One region of the Streptomyces bikiniensis genome, then DNA from elsewhere that is predicted to be linked to it. Evidence: riboswitches for the same ligand, from Rfam matches in the RefSeq annotation. Region 1 holds a riboswitch; each other region holds the start of a gene.
What was found. Region 1 has a riboswitch for cobalamin ahead of OO47_RS24740 (ABC transporter substrate-binding protein). Riboswitches for the same ligand answer to the same signal wherever they lie in the genome.
Positions count from the first base shown of each region.

Region 2: it holds a riboswitch for cobalamin, as region 1 does, so the genes downstream of both, OO47_RS00185 (CoA-acylating methylmalonate-semialdehyde dehydrogenase) here and OO47_RS24740 (ABC transporter substrate-binding protein) in region 1, are expected to answer to the same signal.
Region 3: it holds a riboswitch for cobalamin, as region 1 does, so the genes downstream of both, metE (5-methyltetrahydropteroyltriglutamate--homocysteine S-methyltransferase) here and OO47_RS24740 (ABC transporter substrate-binding protein) in region 1, are expected to answer to the same signal.

Region 1 is NZ_JNXJ01000035.1:3,107-7,033, reverse strand. It holds gene OO47_RS24750 (ABC transporter ATP-binding protein) at 1-450, opposite strand, end outside; gene OO47_RS24745 (FecCD family ABC transporter permease) at 447-1,529, opposite strand; gene OO47_RS24740 (ABC transporter substrate-binding protein) at 1,526-2,617, opposite strand; cobalamin riboswitch at 2,656-2,862, opposite strand; gene OO47_RS24735 (cold-shock protein) at 2,898-3,080, opposite strand; gene OO47_RS24730 (TetR family transcriptional regulator) at 3,382-3,927, opposite strand, start outside.
Region 2 is NZ_JNXJ01000001.1:38,186-42,112, reverse strand. It holds gene OO47_RS00185 (CoA-acylating methylmalonate-semialdehyde dehydrogenase) at 1-1,305, opposite strand, end outside; cobalamin riboswitch at 1,536-1,715, opposite strand; gene OO47_RS00180 (ABC transporter substrate-binding protein) at 1,818-2,732, shown strand; partial or broken gene OO47_RS38685 (DUF2083 domain-containing protein) at 2,759-3,130, opposite strand; gene cobF (precorrin-6A synthase (deacetylating)) at 3,317-3,927, shown strand, end outside.
Region 3 is NZ_JNXJ01000001.1:49,010-52,936, reverse strand. It holds gene OO47_RS00230 (short-chain fatty acyl-CoA regulator family protein) at 1-988, shown strand, start outside; cobalamin riboswitch at 1,093-1,319, shown strand; gene metE (5-methyltetrahydropteroyltriglutamate--homocysteine S-methyltransferase) at 1,489-3,813, shown strand; gene OO47_RS00220 (hypothetical protein) at 3,925-3,927, shown strand, end outside.

The DNA of each region.
Region 1 (3,927 bases):
CTCGCCGCCGGAGAGGGTCCGCCAGGGCTGGCGGGCCCGGTCGGCGAGGCCGGTGCGGGCGAGGGCGGAGCGGACGGCGGCCTCGTCCGCCACCGAGGGCGGGGTCCAGGCCCTGCGGTGCGGGACGCGGCCGAGCCGTACGACGTCGAGGACGGTCAGGTCGGTCTGCGTGTCGGACTGCTGCTCGACCGTGGCGAGGCGCCGGGCGACGGTCCTGCGGCCCAGCCCGGCAAGGGGCTCGCCGTCGAGGGTGACGGTCCCGGAGTCGGGGGCGAGGACGCCGGCGAGCAGGCGCAGGAGCGTGGACTTGCCGGAGCCGTTGGGGCCGAGGAGGCCGGTGACGGTGCCGGGGACCGGGGCGATGCCGACGCCGTCCAGGACGAGGGTGCCGCCGGCGGTGCGCGAGACCCGGTCGGCGCGCAGGCCCGTGTCCTCGCGGGTGGGGGTCATCGCGTGCTCCTCGTGCGGTAGAGGACCAGGACGAAGGCCGGTACGCCGATCAGCGAGGTGACCACGCCCACCGGGACCTCCTGGGGGTCGAGGACGGTACGGGCGAGGGTGTCGGCCCAGACGAGGAAGACGGCTCCGGCCAGGGCGGTGACCGGGAGCAGCCGGGTGTGCCCGGGGCCGACGAGCGCGCGGGCGGCGTGCGGCAGGACGAGCCCGACGAAGCCGATGGCCCCGGCGGCGGAGACCAGGGCGGCCGTCAGGAGCGCGGTGGCGCAGAGGAGGACGATCCGGGTCCGGGCGACGGCGACGCCGAGGGAGGCGGCGGCCTCCTCGCCGAAGGCGAACGCGTCCAGGGTCCGCGCGTACCCGAGGCAGGTCGTCAGGGCCGCCGCGAGGACGCCGAGGCAGACCCACACGTCGGTCCAGCCGGCCCCGGCGAGCGAGCCGAGCAGCCAGAAGAGGACGCCCCGGGTGGTCTCCGCGTCGGCGGCCGTCATCACCACGAAGGAGGTGAGGGCGGAGAAGAGCTGCATGGCGGCGACCCCGGAGAGGACCACGCGGTCCGTGGAGCCGCCGAGGGTGTGGCTGAGCAGCAGCACCAGCGCGAAGGAGCAGACCGCCCCGAGGAACGCCCCGCCGGTGACGGAGAGCACTCCCCCGCCGACACCGAGGACGACGACCGCGACCGCGCCGGTCGAGGCGCCGGAGGAGACGCCCAGGACGAAGGGGTCGGCGAGCGGGTTGCGCAGCAGCGACTGCATCACCGCGCCGCAGAGGGCGAGGCCGGCGCCGCAGACGGCGGCGAGCAGGGTGCGGGGAAGCCGCAGGTCCCACACGATCCCGTCCCGGATCGGGGAGAGTTCCGGGACGCCCCCGCCGAGGTGGGCGGCGACCGTCGCCCACACGTCGGCGACGCCGATGCGGGCCGGGCCGATGGTGATGGCCACGGCGATCGACGCGGCCAGGAGCGCGAGCCCGGCCGCCGTCCCCAGCAGGACCGCGGCTCCCTTCCGCACCGAAGCCCCGGCCGGAGGGGCGGTGGGCGGAGGGGCAGTGGGCGGAGGGGCAGTGGGCGTCACTTGGCGAGACCGTACGAGCGGAGGGCCGCCGCCACCTTCTCGACGGCCTCGACGGTGCGGACCGTGGGGTTGAGCGCCTGGCCGCTGAGCAGCACGTACCGCTTGTTCTTCACCGCGGTCATGTTGCGGGTGACCGGGTCGGACTCCAGGAACTCGATCTTCTTGGCGGCGCTCTCGGCCGACTGCGAGCGGCGGGTGAGGTCACCGATGACGAGGACGTCGGGGTCGCGGTCGGCGACGGTCTCCCAGTTGATCTGGGGCCACTCCTCCTTGGTGTCGTCGAAGACGTTCTTGGCACCCAGTTCGCGGGAGACGATGCCGGGGGCGCCGCAGCAGCCCGCCATGTAGGGCGCCTCGGAGTTGGCGAACCAGTAGAGGACCGTGGCGTTCTCGAAGCTTCCACCCGAAGTCGCCTTCGTCACCCGGGCCTTGAGCTCCGCGACGAGCTTCTCGCCGCGCTCCGGGACTCCGAAGATCCGGGCCAGGTCGCGGATCTCGCCGTGGACCGTCTCCATGGTGAGCGGCCGGACGCGGACGCCGTCGCCGTCGCCGCCGTTGTCCTTGCCGACGCAGTCGGTGGGCGAGAGGTACGTGGGGACGCCGAGCTCCTCGAACCGCTCGCGGGTCGCCACGCCGCCCTTGCCGAGGGTGTACGTGAAGGAGGCGGCGGCGAAGTCGGGTTCGGTGTCGAGGACCTTCTCGAAGGAGGGGTAGCGGTCGGCGAGGCGCGGGACCTTGGCGTTCTCCTTCTCCAGGCCCTTGAGGACGGGATCCGTCCAGGTGCCGGTGCCCACCATGCGGTCGGCGAGGCCGAGGGAGAGCATGATCTCCGCCGCGCCCTGGTCGAGGGCGACGGCCCGCTCGGGCGCGCGCTCGACGCGGACGGGCCGTCCGCAGTTGTCGTCGAGGACGACGGGGTACCCGGTCTTCGCCTCCCCGGCGGCGCCGCCCGCGGGCCGGTCGGGGGCGGGGGTGGTCCCCGCGCCGCAGCCCGTCGCGGTCAGGAGCAGGGCTCCGGTGAGGAACGGCACGGCGGAGCGGACGGGGTGTGCGAGCGGCACGGGACTTCCTCTGCGGCCAGGGCTCATGCGCGGAGCCTGTCGTACGGTGCTCCCCGGGCGCGCGTGTGCCGCCGGGGCCGCCAGCAGGTCTTCGGACTCGGGGTCAGCCGGACGGGGCGCCTTCCCGGGCCGTCGTCGCCGCCCAGTGGCCGATGCTCCGCCCGTCGCCCTCACCGCTGCGCGTCAGTTCCGGTCTCGCACCGGATTCCCTGACCCGTGCACCCACCCGTTCGGGTGCGTACAAAGGTGCGACTGGCCTCGGCACAGTACCACCGCCCCGGGGGCGCGCCCCGGGGCGCGGTGGCCGTCAGACGCGCAGCTCCTTGGCCTCGAAGCGGCCGTCCCCGAGGACCAGGACGAAGGAGACCTGCTGCCCCTCCGAGACGGTCCGGCTCTCGTCCTCGATGTCCTCCGCGCTGAACCAGACCTGGTCCTCGGAGCCGACGGGGACGACGAACCCGTATCCCCCGAGACGGTTGAAGGAATGCACGAATCCCTTGCTCCTGCCTTCCACGGCGGCCTCCTCCTCGGCGTCGGGGACGCGGGCGAGGGGTGTCCCGGCCGGGTCCGGCCGCATCCGCGTCTCAGGGGAGGTGTACCCCGTCGGGCCGCGCTTCGCCCGTCGGCCGGGGGGGCGTGCGCGAGCACCCCGGACCATCTCGTAGAATATTCAACAGAGGTCCGGTGCCGAAGATCCCCCGTGTTCGGCACCGGACCTCGTCGTACGTCCGGCTCGGGAGTCGCGCGTACGGCCCCGGCTCCGTACTTCCGGCCCGGAGACGGCGCGCGCCTCAGGTGCCGCCCGGGTACGCGATCCTCGCCGTGATCCTGGCGATGCGCGCCGCCGTCTCCGCGGGAGGGGCCACCGGCTGGACGATGTGGCTGACGGTGAGCCGCACGACCGTCTCGACGGCGAGGCCGCGCGACTCGGCGTCCACGTCGGGCCAGGCCTCGGTCGCGTACGCGTCGAGCATCGCCATCGCCGTGCCGAAGACCGGCTCCGTACGGGTGGTGAGGTAGGCGAGGAGGTCGTCCTCGCCGCCCCGCGCCGCGACCAGGACGCTCTTGATGAGGGGGTTGTCCACGGTCTGCTGGAGCGTGTAGCCGACTCCGGCCGCCGCAGCCGACTCCAACGCGCCGCGGTGCGCGTCGAGTTCGCGCTCGATGCCGATCAGGAAGCCTTCCAGCTCGCGCTGGACCAGGGCGTTTCCGATGGCCTCCTTCGAGCCGAACTCGTTGTAGAGGGTCTGGCGGCTGATGCCGGCGGCCCGCGCGATGGAGGTCATGCGCAGCCCGCTCCACCCCTCGGCGGCGACGAGGCGGTAGGCCGCGTCGAG
Region 2 (3,927 bases), on a different contig from region 1:
CATGCCGGTGTTGACACGTCGGGTGAAGTCGCGGGCGGTGTCGCCGTCGCGGGTGAAGATGGCCACGCCGTTGCCGTACGGGTGCTCGCTGGGCAGCCGCAGGGCCTCCTCGTAGTCGGCGGCCCGCGCCACGCACAGCACCGGGCCGAAGATCTCCTCCTGGTAGATCCGCATGGACGGCGTGACGCGGTCGAAGAGCGACGCGCCTGCGAAGAAGCCGTTCTCGTGTCCGGGGAGGGTGAACCCCCTTCCGTCGACGACGAGTTCCGCTCCCTCGTCGACGCCGATGCCGACGTAGCGGTTGACCCGGTCCAGGGCGTCCCGGCTGACCAGGGGTCCGAAGTCGGCGTCCGGGTCGTCGGAGGTGCCGATGCGCAGGGAGGCGATGCGCTCCTTCAGCTTCGCCACCAGCGCGTCGGCCGTCTCCTCGCCGACGGGGACGGCGACGGAGATGGCCATGCAGCGCTCGCCGGCGGAGCCGTAGCCGGCTCCGATCAGTGCCTCGGCGGCTTGGTCGAGGTCCGCGTCGGGCATCACGATCATGTGGTTCTTGGCGCCGCCGAAGCACTGGGCGCGCTTGCCGTGGGCGGCGGCGGTGGCGTAGATGTGCGCGGCGATCGGGGTGGAGCCGACGAAGCCGAGGGCCTGGACCCGGGGGTCTTCGAGGAGCGTGTCGACGGCCTCCTTGCCACCGTTGACCACGTTCAGCACACCGGGCGGCAGACCCGCCTCCAGGAACAGCTCGGCGAGCCGCAGGGGTACCGAGGGGTCACGCTCGGACGGCTTCAGGATGAAGGCGTTGCCGCAGGCCAGGGCGGGGGCCGCCTTCCACAGGGGGATCATGGCCGGGAAGTTGAACGGGGTGATGCCCGCGACCACGCCGAGCGGTGAGCGCAGCGAGTGGACGTCGATTCCCGTGCCCGCGTTGTCGGTGAACTCGCCCTTGAGCAGGTGCGGGATACCGGCGGCGAACTCCACGACCTCAAGGCCTCGTTGGAGGTCGCCGTGGGCGTCGGCGACGGTCTTTCCGTGCTCGGCGGACAGCAGCCGAGCCAGCGAGTCCCGCTCTCCCTCGACGAGTTGCAGGAAGCGCAGCAGGACGCGGGCGCGTCGCTGCGGATTCCACCGGCCCCACTCCTGCTGTGCCTGCTCGGCGTCGGCGATCGCCGTCTCTGTGTCGGCACGCCCGGCCAGGGGCACCCTGGCCTGGACGGTGCCGGTGTTGGGGTCGTACACGTCGGCGAAGAGACCGGACGTGCCGGCGGTGTGCTTGCCGCCGATGAAATGGGTGAGTTCGCGGACCATCGAAGCCTGCTCTCGTCAGGTACGGATCCGAGGAGGGCGCGGAGAGGGCCGCGAGAACGGCACCGATCGGGGTGCGCGTACGCGGGCCTTCCGCGAGACAGGGGAGGGCGGGGGAGCCCTCGTCGAGTCACGAACGCGGGGACAGGGCCTCGGGGTTCGGGTACTCCGCCGGATCACCAGGGTCGTGGTCACGTACCGGTGCCATGCGTGTCTGCTCCATCCTCGTGGACAACACGGAACACCCCACGGCCGGTATCCTGACTCCCGGATCAGCGCACGCCCTCCGGCCTTCCCGACGGATGGTTTCCGTCAGTGGCCTGTCCTGCTGGAAGGACGCACTCCCCGGTCACAGTGGCGGGACCGCGCCGGATTCACACCGGCTTCCCTGCACCGCGGGCTTGCCACGAACATATAGTTGGACGTCCTAGTAAGTCCACCCCCGCCCACGGCGCGGCGGCGGCATCGGGACAGTCGACGGCCGATGCCCGGCACACCGCCTATAGGCTCGGACCATGCGCATCGTCTCCTTGCTGCCCGCGGCGACCGACATCGTGGCCCAGCTCGGACTGGCAGCCGACCTGGTGGGCAGGACCCACGAGTGCGACTGGCCGCCGCGGGATGTGGCCGGCGTGCCGGTGGTCACGTCCGCCGCGTTCTCGTCGGACGCGCTGAGCAGTCGGGAGATCTCGTCCGCGGTCGGCGGGGCCGCGCATGGCGGGTCCTCGCTCTACGCCCTCGACGCTGAGGCGCTTGCCGCTCTCGCGCCCGATGTCGTGCTCACCCAGGACCTGTGCGACGTCTGCGCGGTGTCGTACGAGGCCGTCTCACGAGCGGTACGCGTCCTCGACGGCGGCCCTCGCGTCCTCAGTCTTGAGCCCCGCACCCTGGACGACGTCCTGGACTGTCTGGTCACGGTCGGTGAGCTGCTGGGCGTACGGGAGCGGGCCGAGCGCCGCCGCGAGGAGCTGCGCGATCGGCTGACCGCGGTACGCCGACTCACGGCGGGCCGGGTCCGGCCCCGGGTGGTGGCCGTCGAGTGGCTCGATCCGCTGTGGCCCGCGGGGCACTGGGTGCCCGAACAGATCACCTGCGCCGGCGGCGAACCGCTCCTCGCCGCCCCCGGTGAGCACACGAAGCCGATGACGTGGGAGGACGTCCGGGCCGCCCGCCCCGACGTCCTCCTGGTCCTGCCGTGCGGCTTCCCGCCCGAACGGACCGTGCGCGAGCGCGAGCTGCTGACCTCCCTCCCCGGCTGGGACGATCTGCCCGCGGTACGGTCCGGCGCGGTGTGGGTGCTGGACGGGCCCGCCTACTTCAACCGGCCGGGCCCCCGGGTGGTGCGCGGCGCGGAGGTGCTGGCGCACGTCCTCCACGGGGTCACGGCGGGAGACCCCGTGTCGGTGGCCGAGGCCTTCCTGCTGCCCTGATCCAGGCCTCGGGCCGAAGGTTCGGCCACGGGGTACGGGACGAAGGTGCTGGCGTTCTGGTCGATTCCGAGCGGGCGTCCGAGGGGCGGGGCGGCGCGCTGGGGGCAGTCGAGGCGCTCGCACACGCGGCAGCCCATGCCGATCGGGGTGGCGGCGGCCGCGTTGCCGAGGTCCAGTCCGTCCGAGTACACGAGCCGGTGGGCGTGGCGGATCTCGCAGCCGAGGCCGATCGCGAAGGTCTTGCCGGGCTCGCCCCAACCGCCCCGGTGGCGGGTGACGGCGCGGGCCGTCCACAGGTGGCGCTGTCCGTCGGGCATCGCGGCGACCTGGACGTGGATGCGGCCGGGTGAGGCGAAGGCCTCGTCCACGTTCCACAGCGGACGGGGGCCGTCCGCCCGGTGGGTGCGCCCGGAGGGCGGGAAGTGGGGAGGCTTCCCGCCCTCCGTGTTCCCTCCCTGCCACCACGCCCGCCGGGCGACCGGCGCGGGCCGTTCCGTAACCTTGCCCGGTCCGCCCTTCACCGGATTCGTTCCGGGTGGGTCCGCGGCGCGGAGGGGGTCGGTGACGTGAAGAGGAGAGCAGCGTTGGACGGTACGAGGCACATAGCGGTGATCGGGATCGGATCCGGGGACCCCGACCAGCTGACGCTCGGTGCGGTGAAGGCCATGCGGGGGACAGACGTCTTCTTCGTCCTGGAGAAGGGCGAGGAGAAGTCGTCCCTCACCGGCCTCCGACGGGCCATGCTCGCCGAACACGCTCCCCGTCCGCATCGCGTGGTCGAGGCCGAGGACCCGTGGCGCGACCGCGCACAGGACGCCCGGGGCGGCTACACCGACGCCGTCCACGACTGGCGGCGACGGCGTGCCGACGTCTGCGAGCGGCTGATCCGCGAGGAACTCGCTCCCGGGCAACGCGGAGCGTTCCTGGTGTGGGGCGATCCTTCGCTGTACGACAGCACGCTGGCCGTCCTGGAGGAGATCACCGCCCGCGGGAACGTGACGTTCACGTACGACGTCGTCCCGGGCGTCAGCAGCGTGTCCACGCTGGCGGCGCGCCACCGCGTCGGCCTCAACCGGGTGGGCCGCCCGATCCACATCACTCCCGGACGACGGCTGGCCGAGACGGTGGGCAACGACGACGGAGACATCGTCGTCATGCTGGACGCCCACGAGTCGTTCCGACAGTTCGCCGGAGG
Region 3 (3,927 bases), on a different contig from region 1:
AAGGGACTTCTTCTACGCCCACCACAACCACTTCGCCGCCCTGGAGATCCAGGCCGAGGCGACCGCCGCGGCCCTGAACACCGGCCGGGCCGGCCGCGCGGCGGAGGCGCTCACGGAGCGTCTCGCCACCGCGCACGGCGTCAAGGTGCTCCAGTCGGGCCCGGAGCGGTCCGCGGACGCGCGGCGCTTCGACGCGGACAGCGGGGTGCTCCTGCTGTCCCCCTGGCTCAGCGAGGGGCAGCGCGCGTTCCAGCTCGCCACGCAGCTGGCGTTCCTGGAGCACGGGCCGCTCCTCGACGAGCTGGTCGCCACCGCCGGGCTCACCTCCGCCCAGGCGGAGGGACTGGCCAGGATCGGGCTCGCCAACTACTTCGCCGGCGCGGTCCTCATGCCGTACACGTCCTTCCACACAGCCGCCGAAGAACTCCGCTACGACATCGAGCTCCTCCAGGCGCGCTTCGGCGTCGGATTCGAGACCGTCTGCCACCGGCTGAGCACGCTCCAGCGCACCGGCCGCCGCGGGGTGCCCTTCTCCTTCCTGCGGGCCGACCGCGCGGGCAACATCTCCAAGCGGCAGTCCGCCACCGACTTCCACTTCTCGCGTCTTGGCGGCACCTGCCCTCTGTGGACCGTGTACGAGGCGTTCTCCGCGCCCGGCCGGATCCTCACCCAGGTGGCCGAGATGCCGGACGGCAAGAAGTACTTCTGGATCGCCCGGACGGTGACCCGGGGAGGGTTCGGGCACCACGCGGCGCGTGCCGACTTCGCCGTGGCGCTGGGCTGCGAGCTGCGGCACGCGCCACGCCTGGTCTACGCGGAGGGCGTCGCCCTGGACGACCCGCGCGCCGCCACCCCGATCGGTCTGGGCTGCCGGATCTGCGAACGGCGGGACTGCGCCCAGCGCGCCCGGCCGCCCGCCGGCGGTGTCCTCTCCGTCGACCCCGACCGGCGCGCCCTGGTGCCGTACCCGGTGGTGTCCGAGCACTGAACGCGGGCGGTTCACCGCCCGGCGTTCCCGATCGACTAGGCCATCTGTCTCATTTTTATGTCCGCATGATGGACAGGGGGTCGCCGCTGAGTGATCCGGCACCCTAGTCTGGCCGGGCAGCTGGTTCGCCCCGTCCGCCAGGCGGGATGCGTCGTAAGAGGGAACCCGGTGGGAATCCGGGACTGCCCCGCAGCGGTGAGCGGGAACGACCGCCGTCATACGCACTGGGACCGGACAACGGTCCTGGGAAGCGACGGCCAGTAGGTGTCCTCCGGTCAGACCGGAGAGCGTGCCCGCGAGTCCGAAGACCTGCCCGTTGCCCGCACGCGGACGTATTCCGCGTACGGACATCCCGGTGACCTCGTGGGCGGGTCGGCGTACACAGCGAGCGGCACGCACGGGGTCTTCCCGTGAGACGGTCCGCGCGTTCTGTCGTTCCCTTCGCGTCCGCGTCCCGTCGTCCGGGATGTTTCTGGACACATCTCGCGAAGGAGAGTTCCGTGACAGCGAAGCCCGCAGCCGCGGCAGCACGAGCCACCGTGTACGGCTACCCCCGCCAGGGTCAGAACCGCGAACTGAAGAAGGCCGTCGAGGGCTACTGGAAGGGCCGCGTCACCGCCGACGCCCTCCGGACCACCGCCGCCGACCTGCGCCGTTCGAACTGGCAGCAGCTTGCCGACGCCGGCATCGACGAGGTGCCGACCGGTGATTTCTCGTACTACGACCACGTCCTGGACACCAGTGTCATGGTCGGCGCTGTCCCCTCCCGCCACCGCGCCGCCGTCGAGGCGGACGCGCTCGACGGCTACTTCGCCATGGCCCGCGGCACGCAGGACGTCGCACCGCTGGAGATGACCAAGTGGTTCGACACCAACTACCACTACCTGGTCCCCGAGCTCGGCCCGGACACCGTCTTCACCGCCGACTCGGCCAAGCAGGTCTCCGAGCTGAAGGAAGCCGTCGCCCTCGGCCTGACCGCCCGCCCGGTCCTCGTCGGCCCCGTCACCTACCTCCTCCTCGCCAAGCCCGCGCCCGGCGTGGCCGCCGACTTCGACCCGATCACCCTCCTCGACCGGCTGCTCCCCGTCTACGCCGAGGTCCTGGCCGACCTGCGGGCGGCGGGCGCCGAGTGGGTCCAGCTGGACGAGCCCGCCCTCGTCCAGGACCGCACCCCGGCCGAACTGAACGCCGCCGCCCGCGCCTACCGCGACCTCGGAGCGCTCACCGACCGGCCCAAGCTGCTCGTCGCCTCCTACTTCGACCGTCTCGGCGGCGCCCTCCAGGTGCTCGCCTCGGCACCCGTGGACGGTCTCGCCCTCGACTTCACCGAGCGCGCCGCCGGCAACCTCAACGACCTCGCGAGCGTCGGCGGACTGCCCGGCAAGCGCCTGGTCGCGGGCGTCGTCAACGGCCGCAACATCTGGATCAACGACTACCAGAAGTCCCTGGCCACCCTCGCCACCCTGCTCGGTCTCGCCGACCGGGTCGACGTGGCCGCGTCCTGCTCCCTGCTGCACGTCCCGCTGGACGCGGCTGCCGAGGGCGACATCGACCCCGAGGTCCGGCGCTGGCTCGCCTTCGCCCGGCAGAAGACCACCGAGGTCGTCACCCTCGCCAAGGGCCTGGCCAACGGCACCGACGCGATCAGCGCCGAACTGACCGCCAACCGTGCCGACCTGGCCTCCCGCGCCGACTCCGCCCTCACCCGCGACCCGGCCGTACGGGCCCGTACCGCCGCGATCACCGATGCCGACGGCCGCCGCTCCCAGCCGTACGCCGAGCGGACCGCCGCCCAGCGCGCCCACCTCGGCCTGCCGCTGCTGCCGACCACCACCATCGGCTCGTTCCCGCAGACCGACGAACTCCGCGTGGCCCGCGCCGACCTGCGCGCCGGCCGCATCGACACGGCCGGCTACGAGGAGCGGATCAAGGACGAGATCCGCGAGGTCATCTCCTTCCAGGAGAAGACCGGCGTCGACGTGCTCGTGCACGGCGAGCCCGAGCGCAACGACATGGTGCAGTACTTCGCCGAGCAGCTCACCGGCTACGTCGCCACGCAGCACGGCTGGGTCCAGTCGTACGGAACGCGCTACGTCCGGCCCCCGGTCCTGGCCGGCGACATCTCGCGCCCCGAGCCGATGACGGTGCGCTGGACCACGTACGCGCAGGCGCAGACCGGCAAGCCGGTCAAGGGCATGCTCACCGGTCCGGTCACCATGCTCGCCTGGTCCTTCGTCCGCGACGACCAGCCGCTCGGCGACACGGCCCGGCAGGTGGCGCTCGCCCTGCGCGACGAGGTGAACGACCTGGAGGCCGCGGGCACCTCCGTCATCCAGGTCGACGAGCCCGCGCTCCGCGAGACCCTCCCGCTGCGCTCCGCGGACCACGTCGAGTACCTCGCCTGGGCGACGGAGTCCTTCCGGCTCACCACCAGCGGCGTCCGGCCCGACACCCAGATCCACACCCACATGTGCTACGCCGAGTTCGGCGACATCGTCCAGGCCATCGACGACCTCGACGCCGACGTCATCAGCCTGGAGGCCGCCCGCTCCCACATGCAGGTCGCCGGCGAACTCGCCGAGCACGGCTACCCGCGCGAGGCCGGCCCGGGCGTCTGGGACATCCACTCCCCGCGCGTCCCGAGCACGGAGGAGGCCGCCGCACTCCTGCGCAAGGGCCTGGAGGCCATCCCCGCCGAGCGCCTGTGGGTCAACCCCGACTGCGGACTCAAGACCCGCGGCTGGACCGAGACCCGCGCCTCCCTGGAGAACCTCGTCGCCGCCGCGCGCGAGGTCAGGGCGGGGCTGACGGCCGACAACGGCTGACGCCTCTGCGGACCCGGGCCGGACGCCTCGCCGTCCGGCCCGGGCGACCACGACCGGACAGCGGCGGAGCCGGCCCGGCGATCAGGCGACCCGGTGACGAAGGGTGCTCACGTG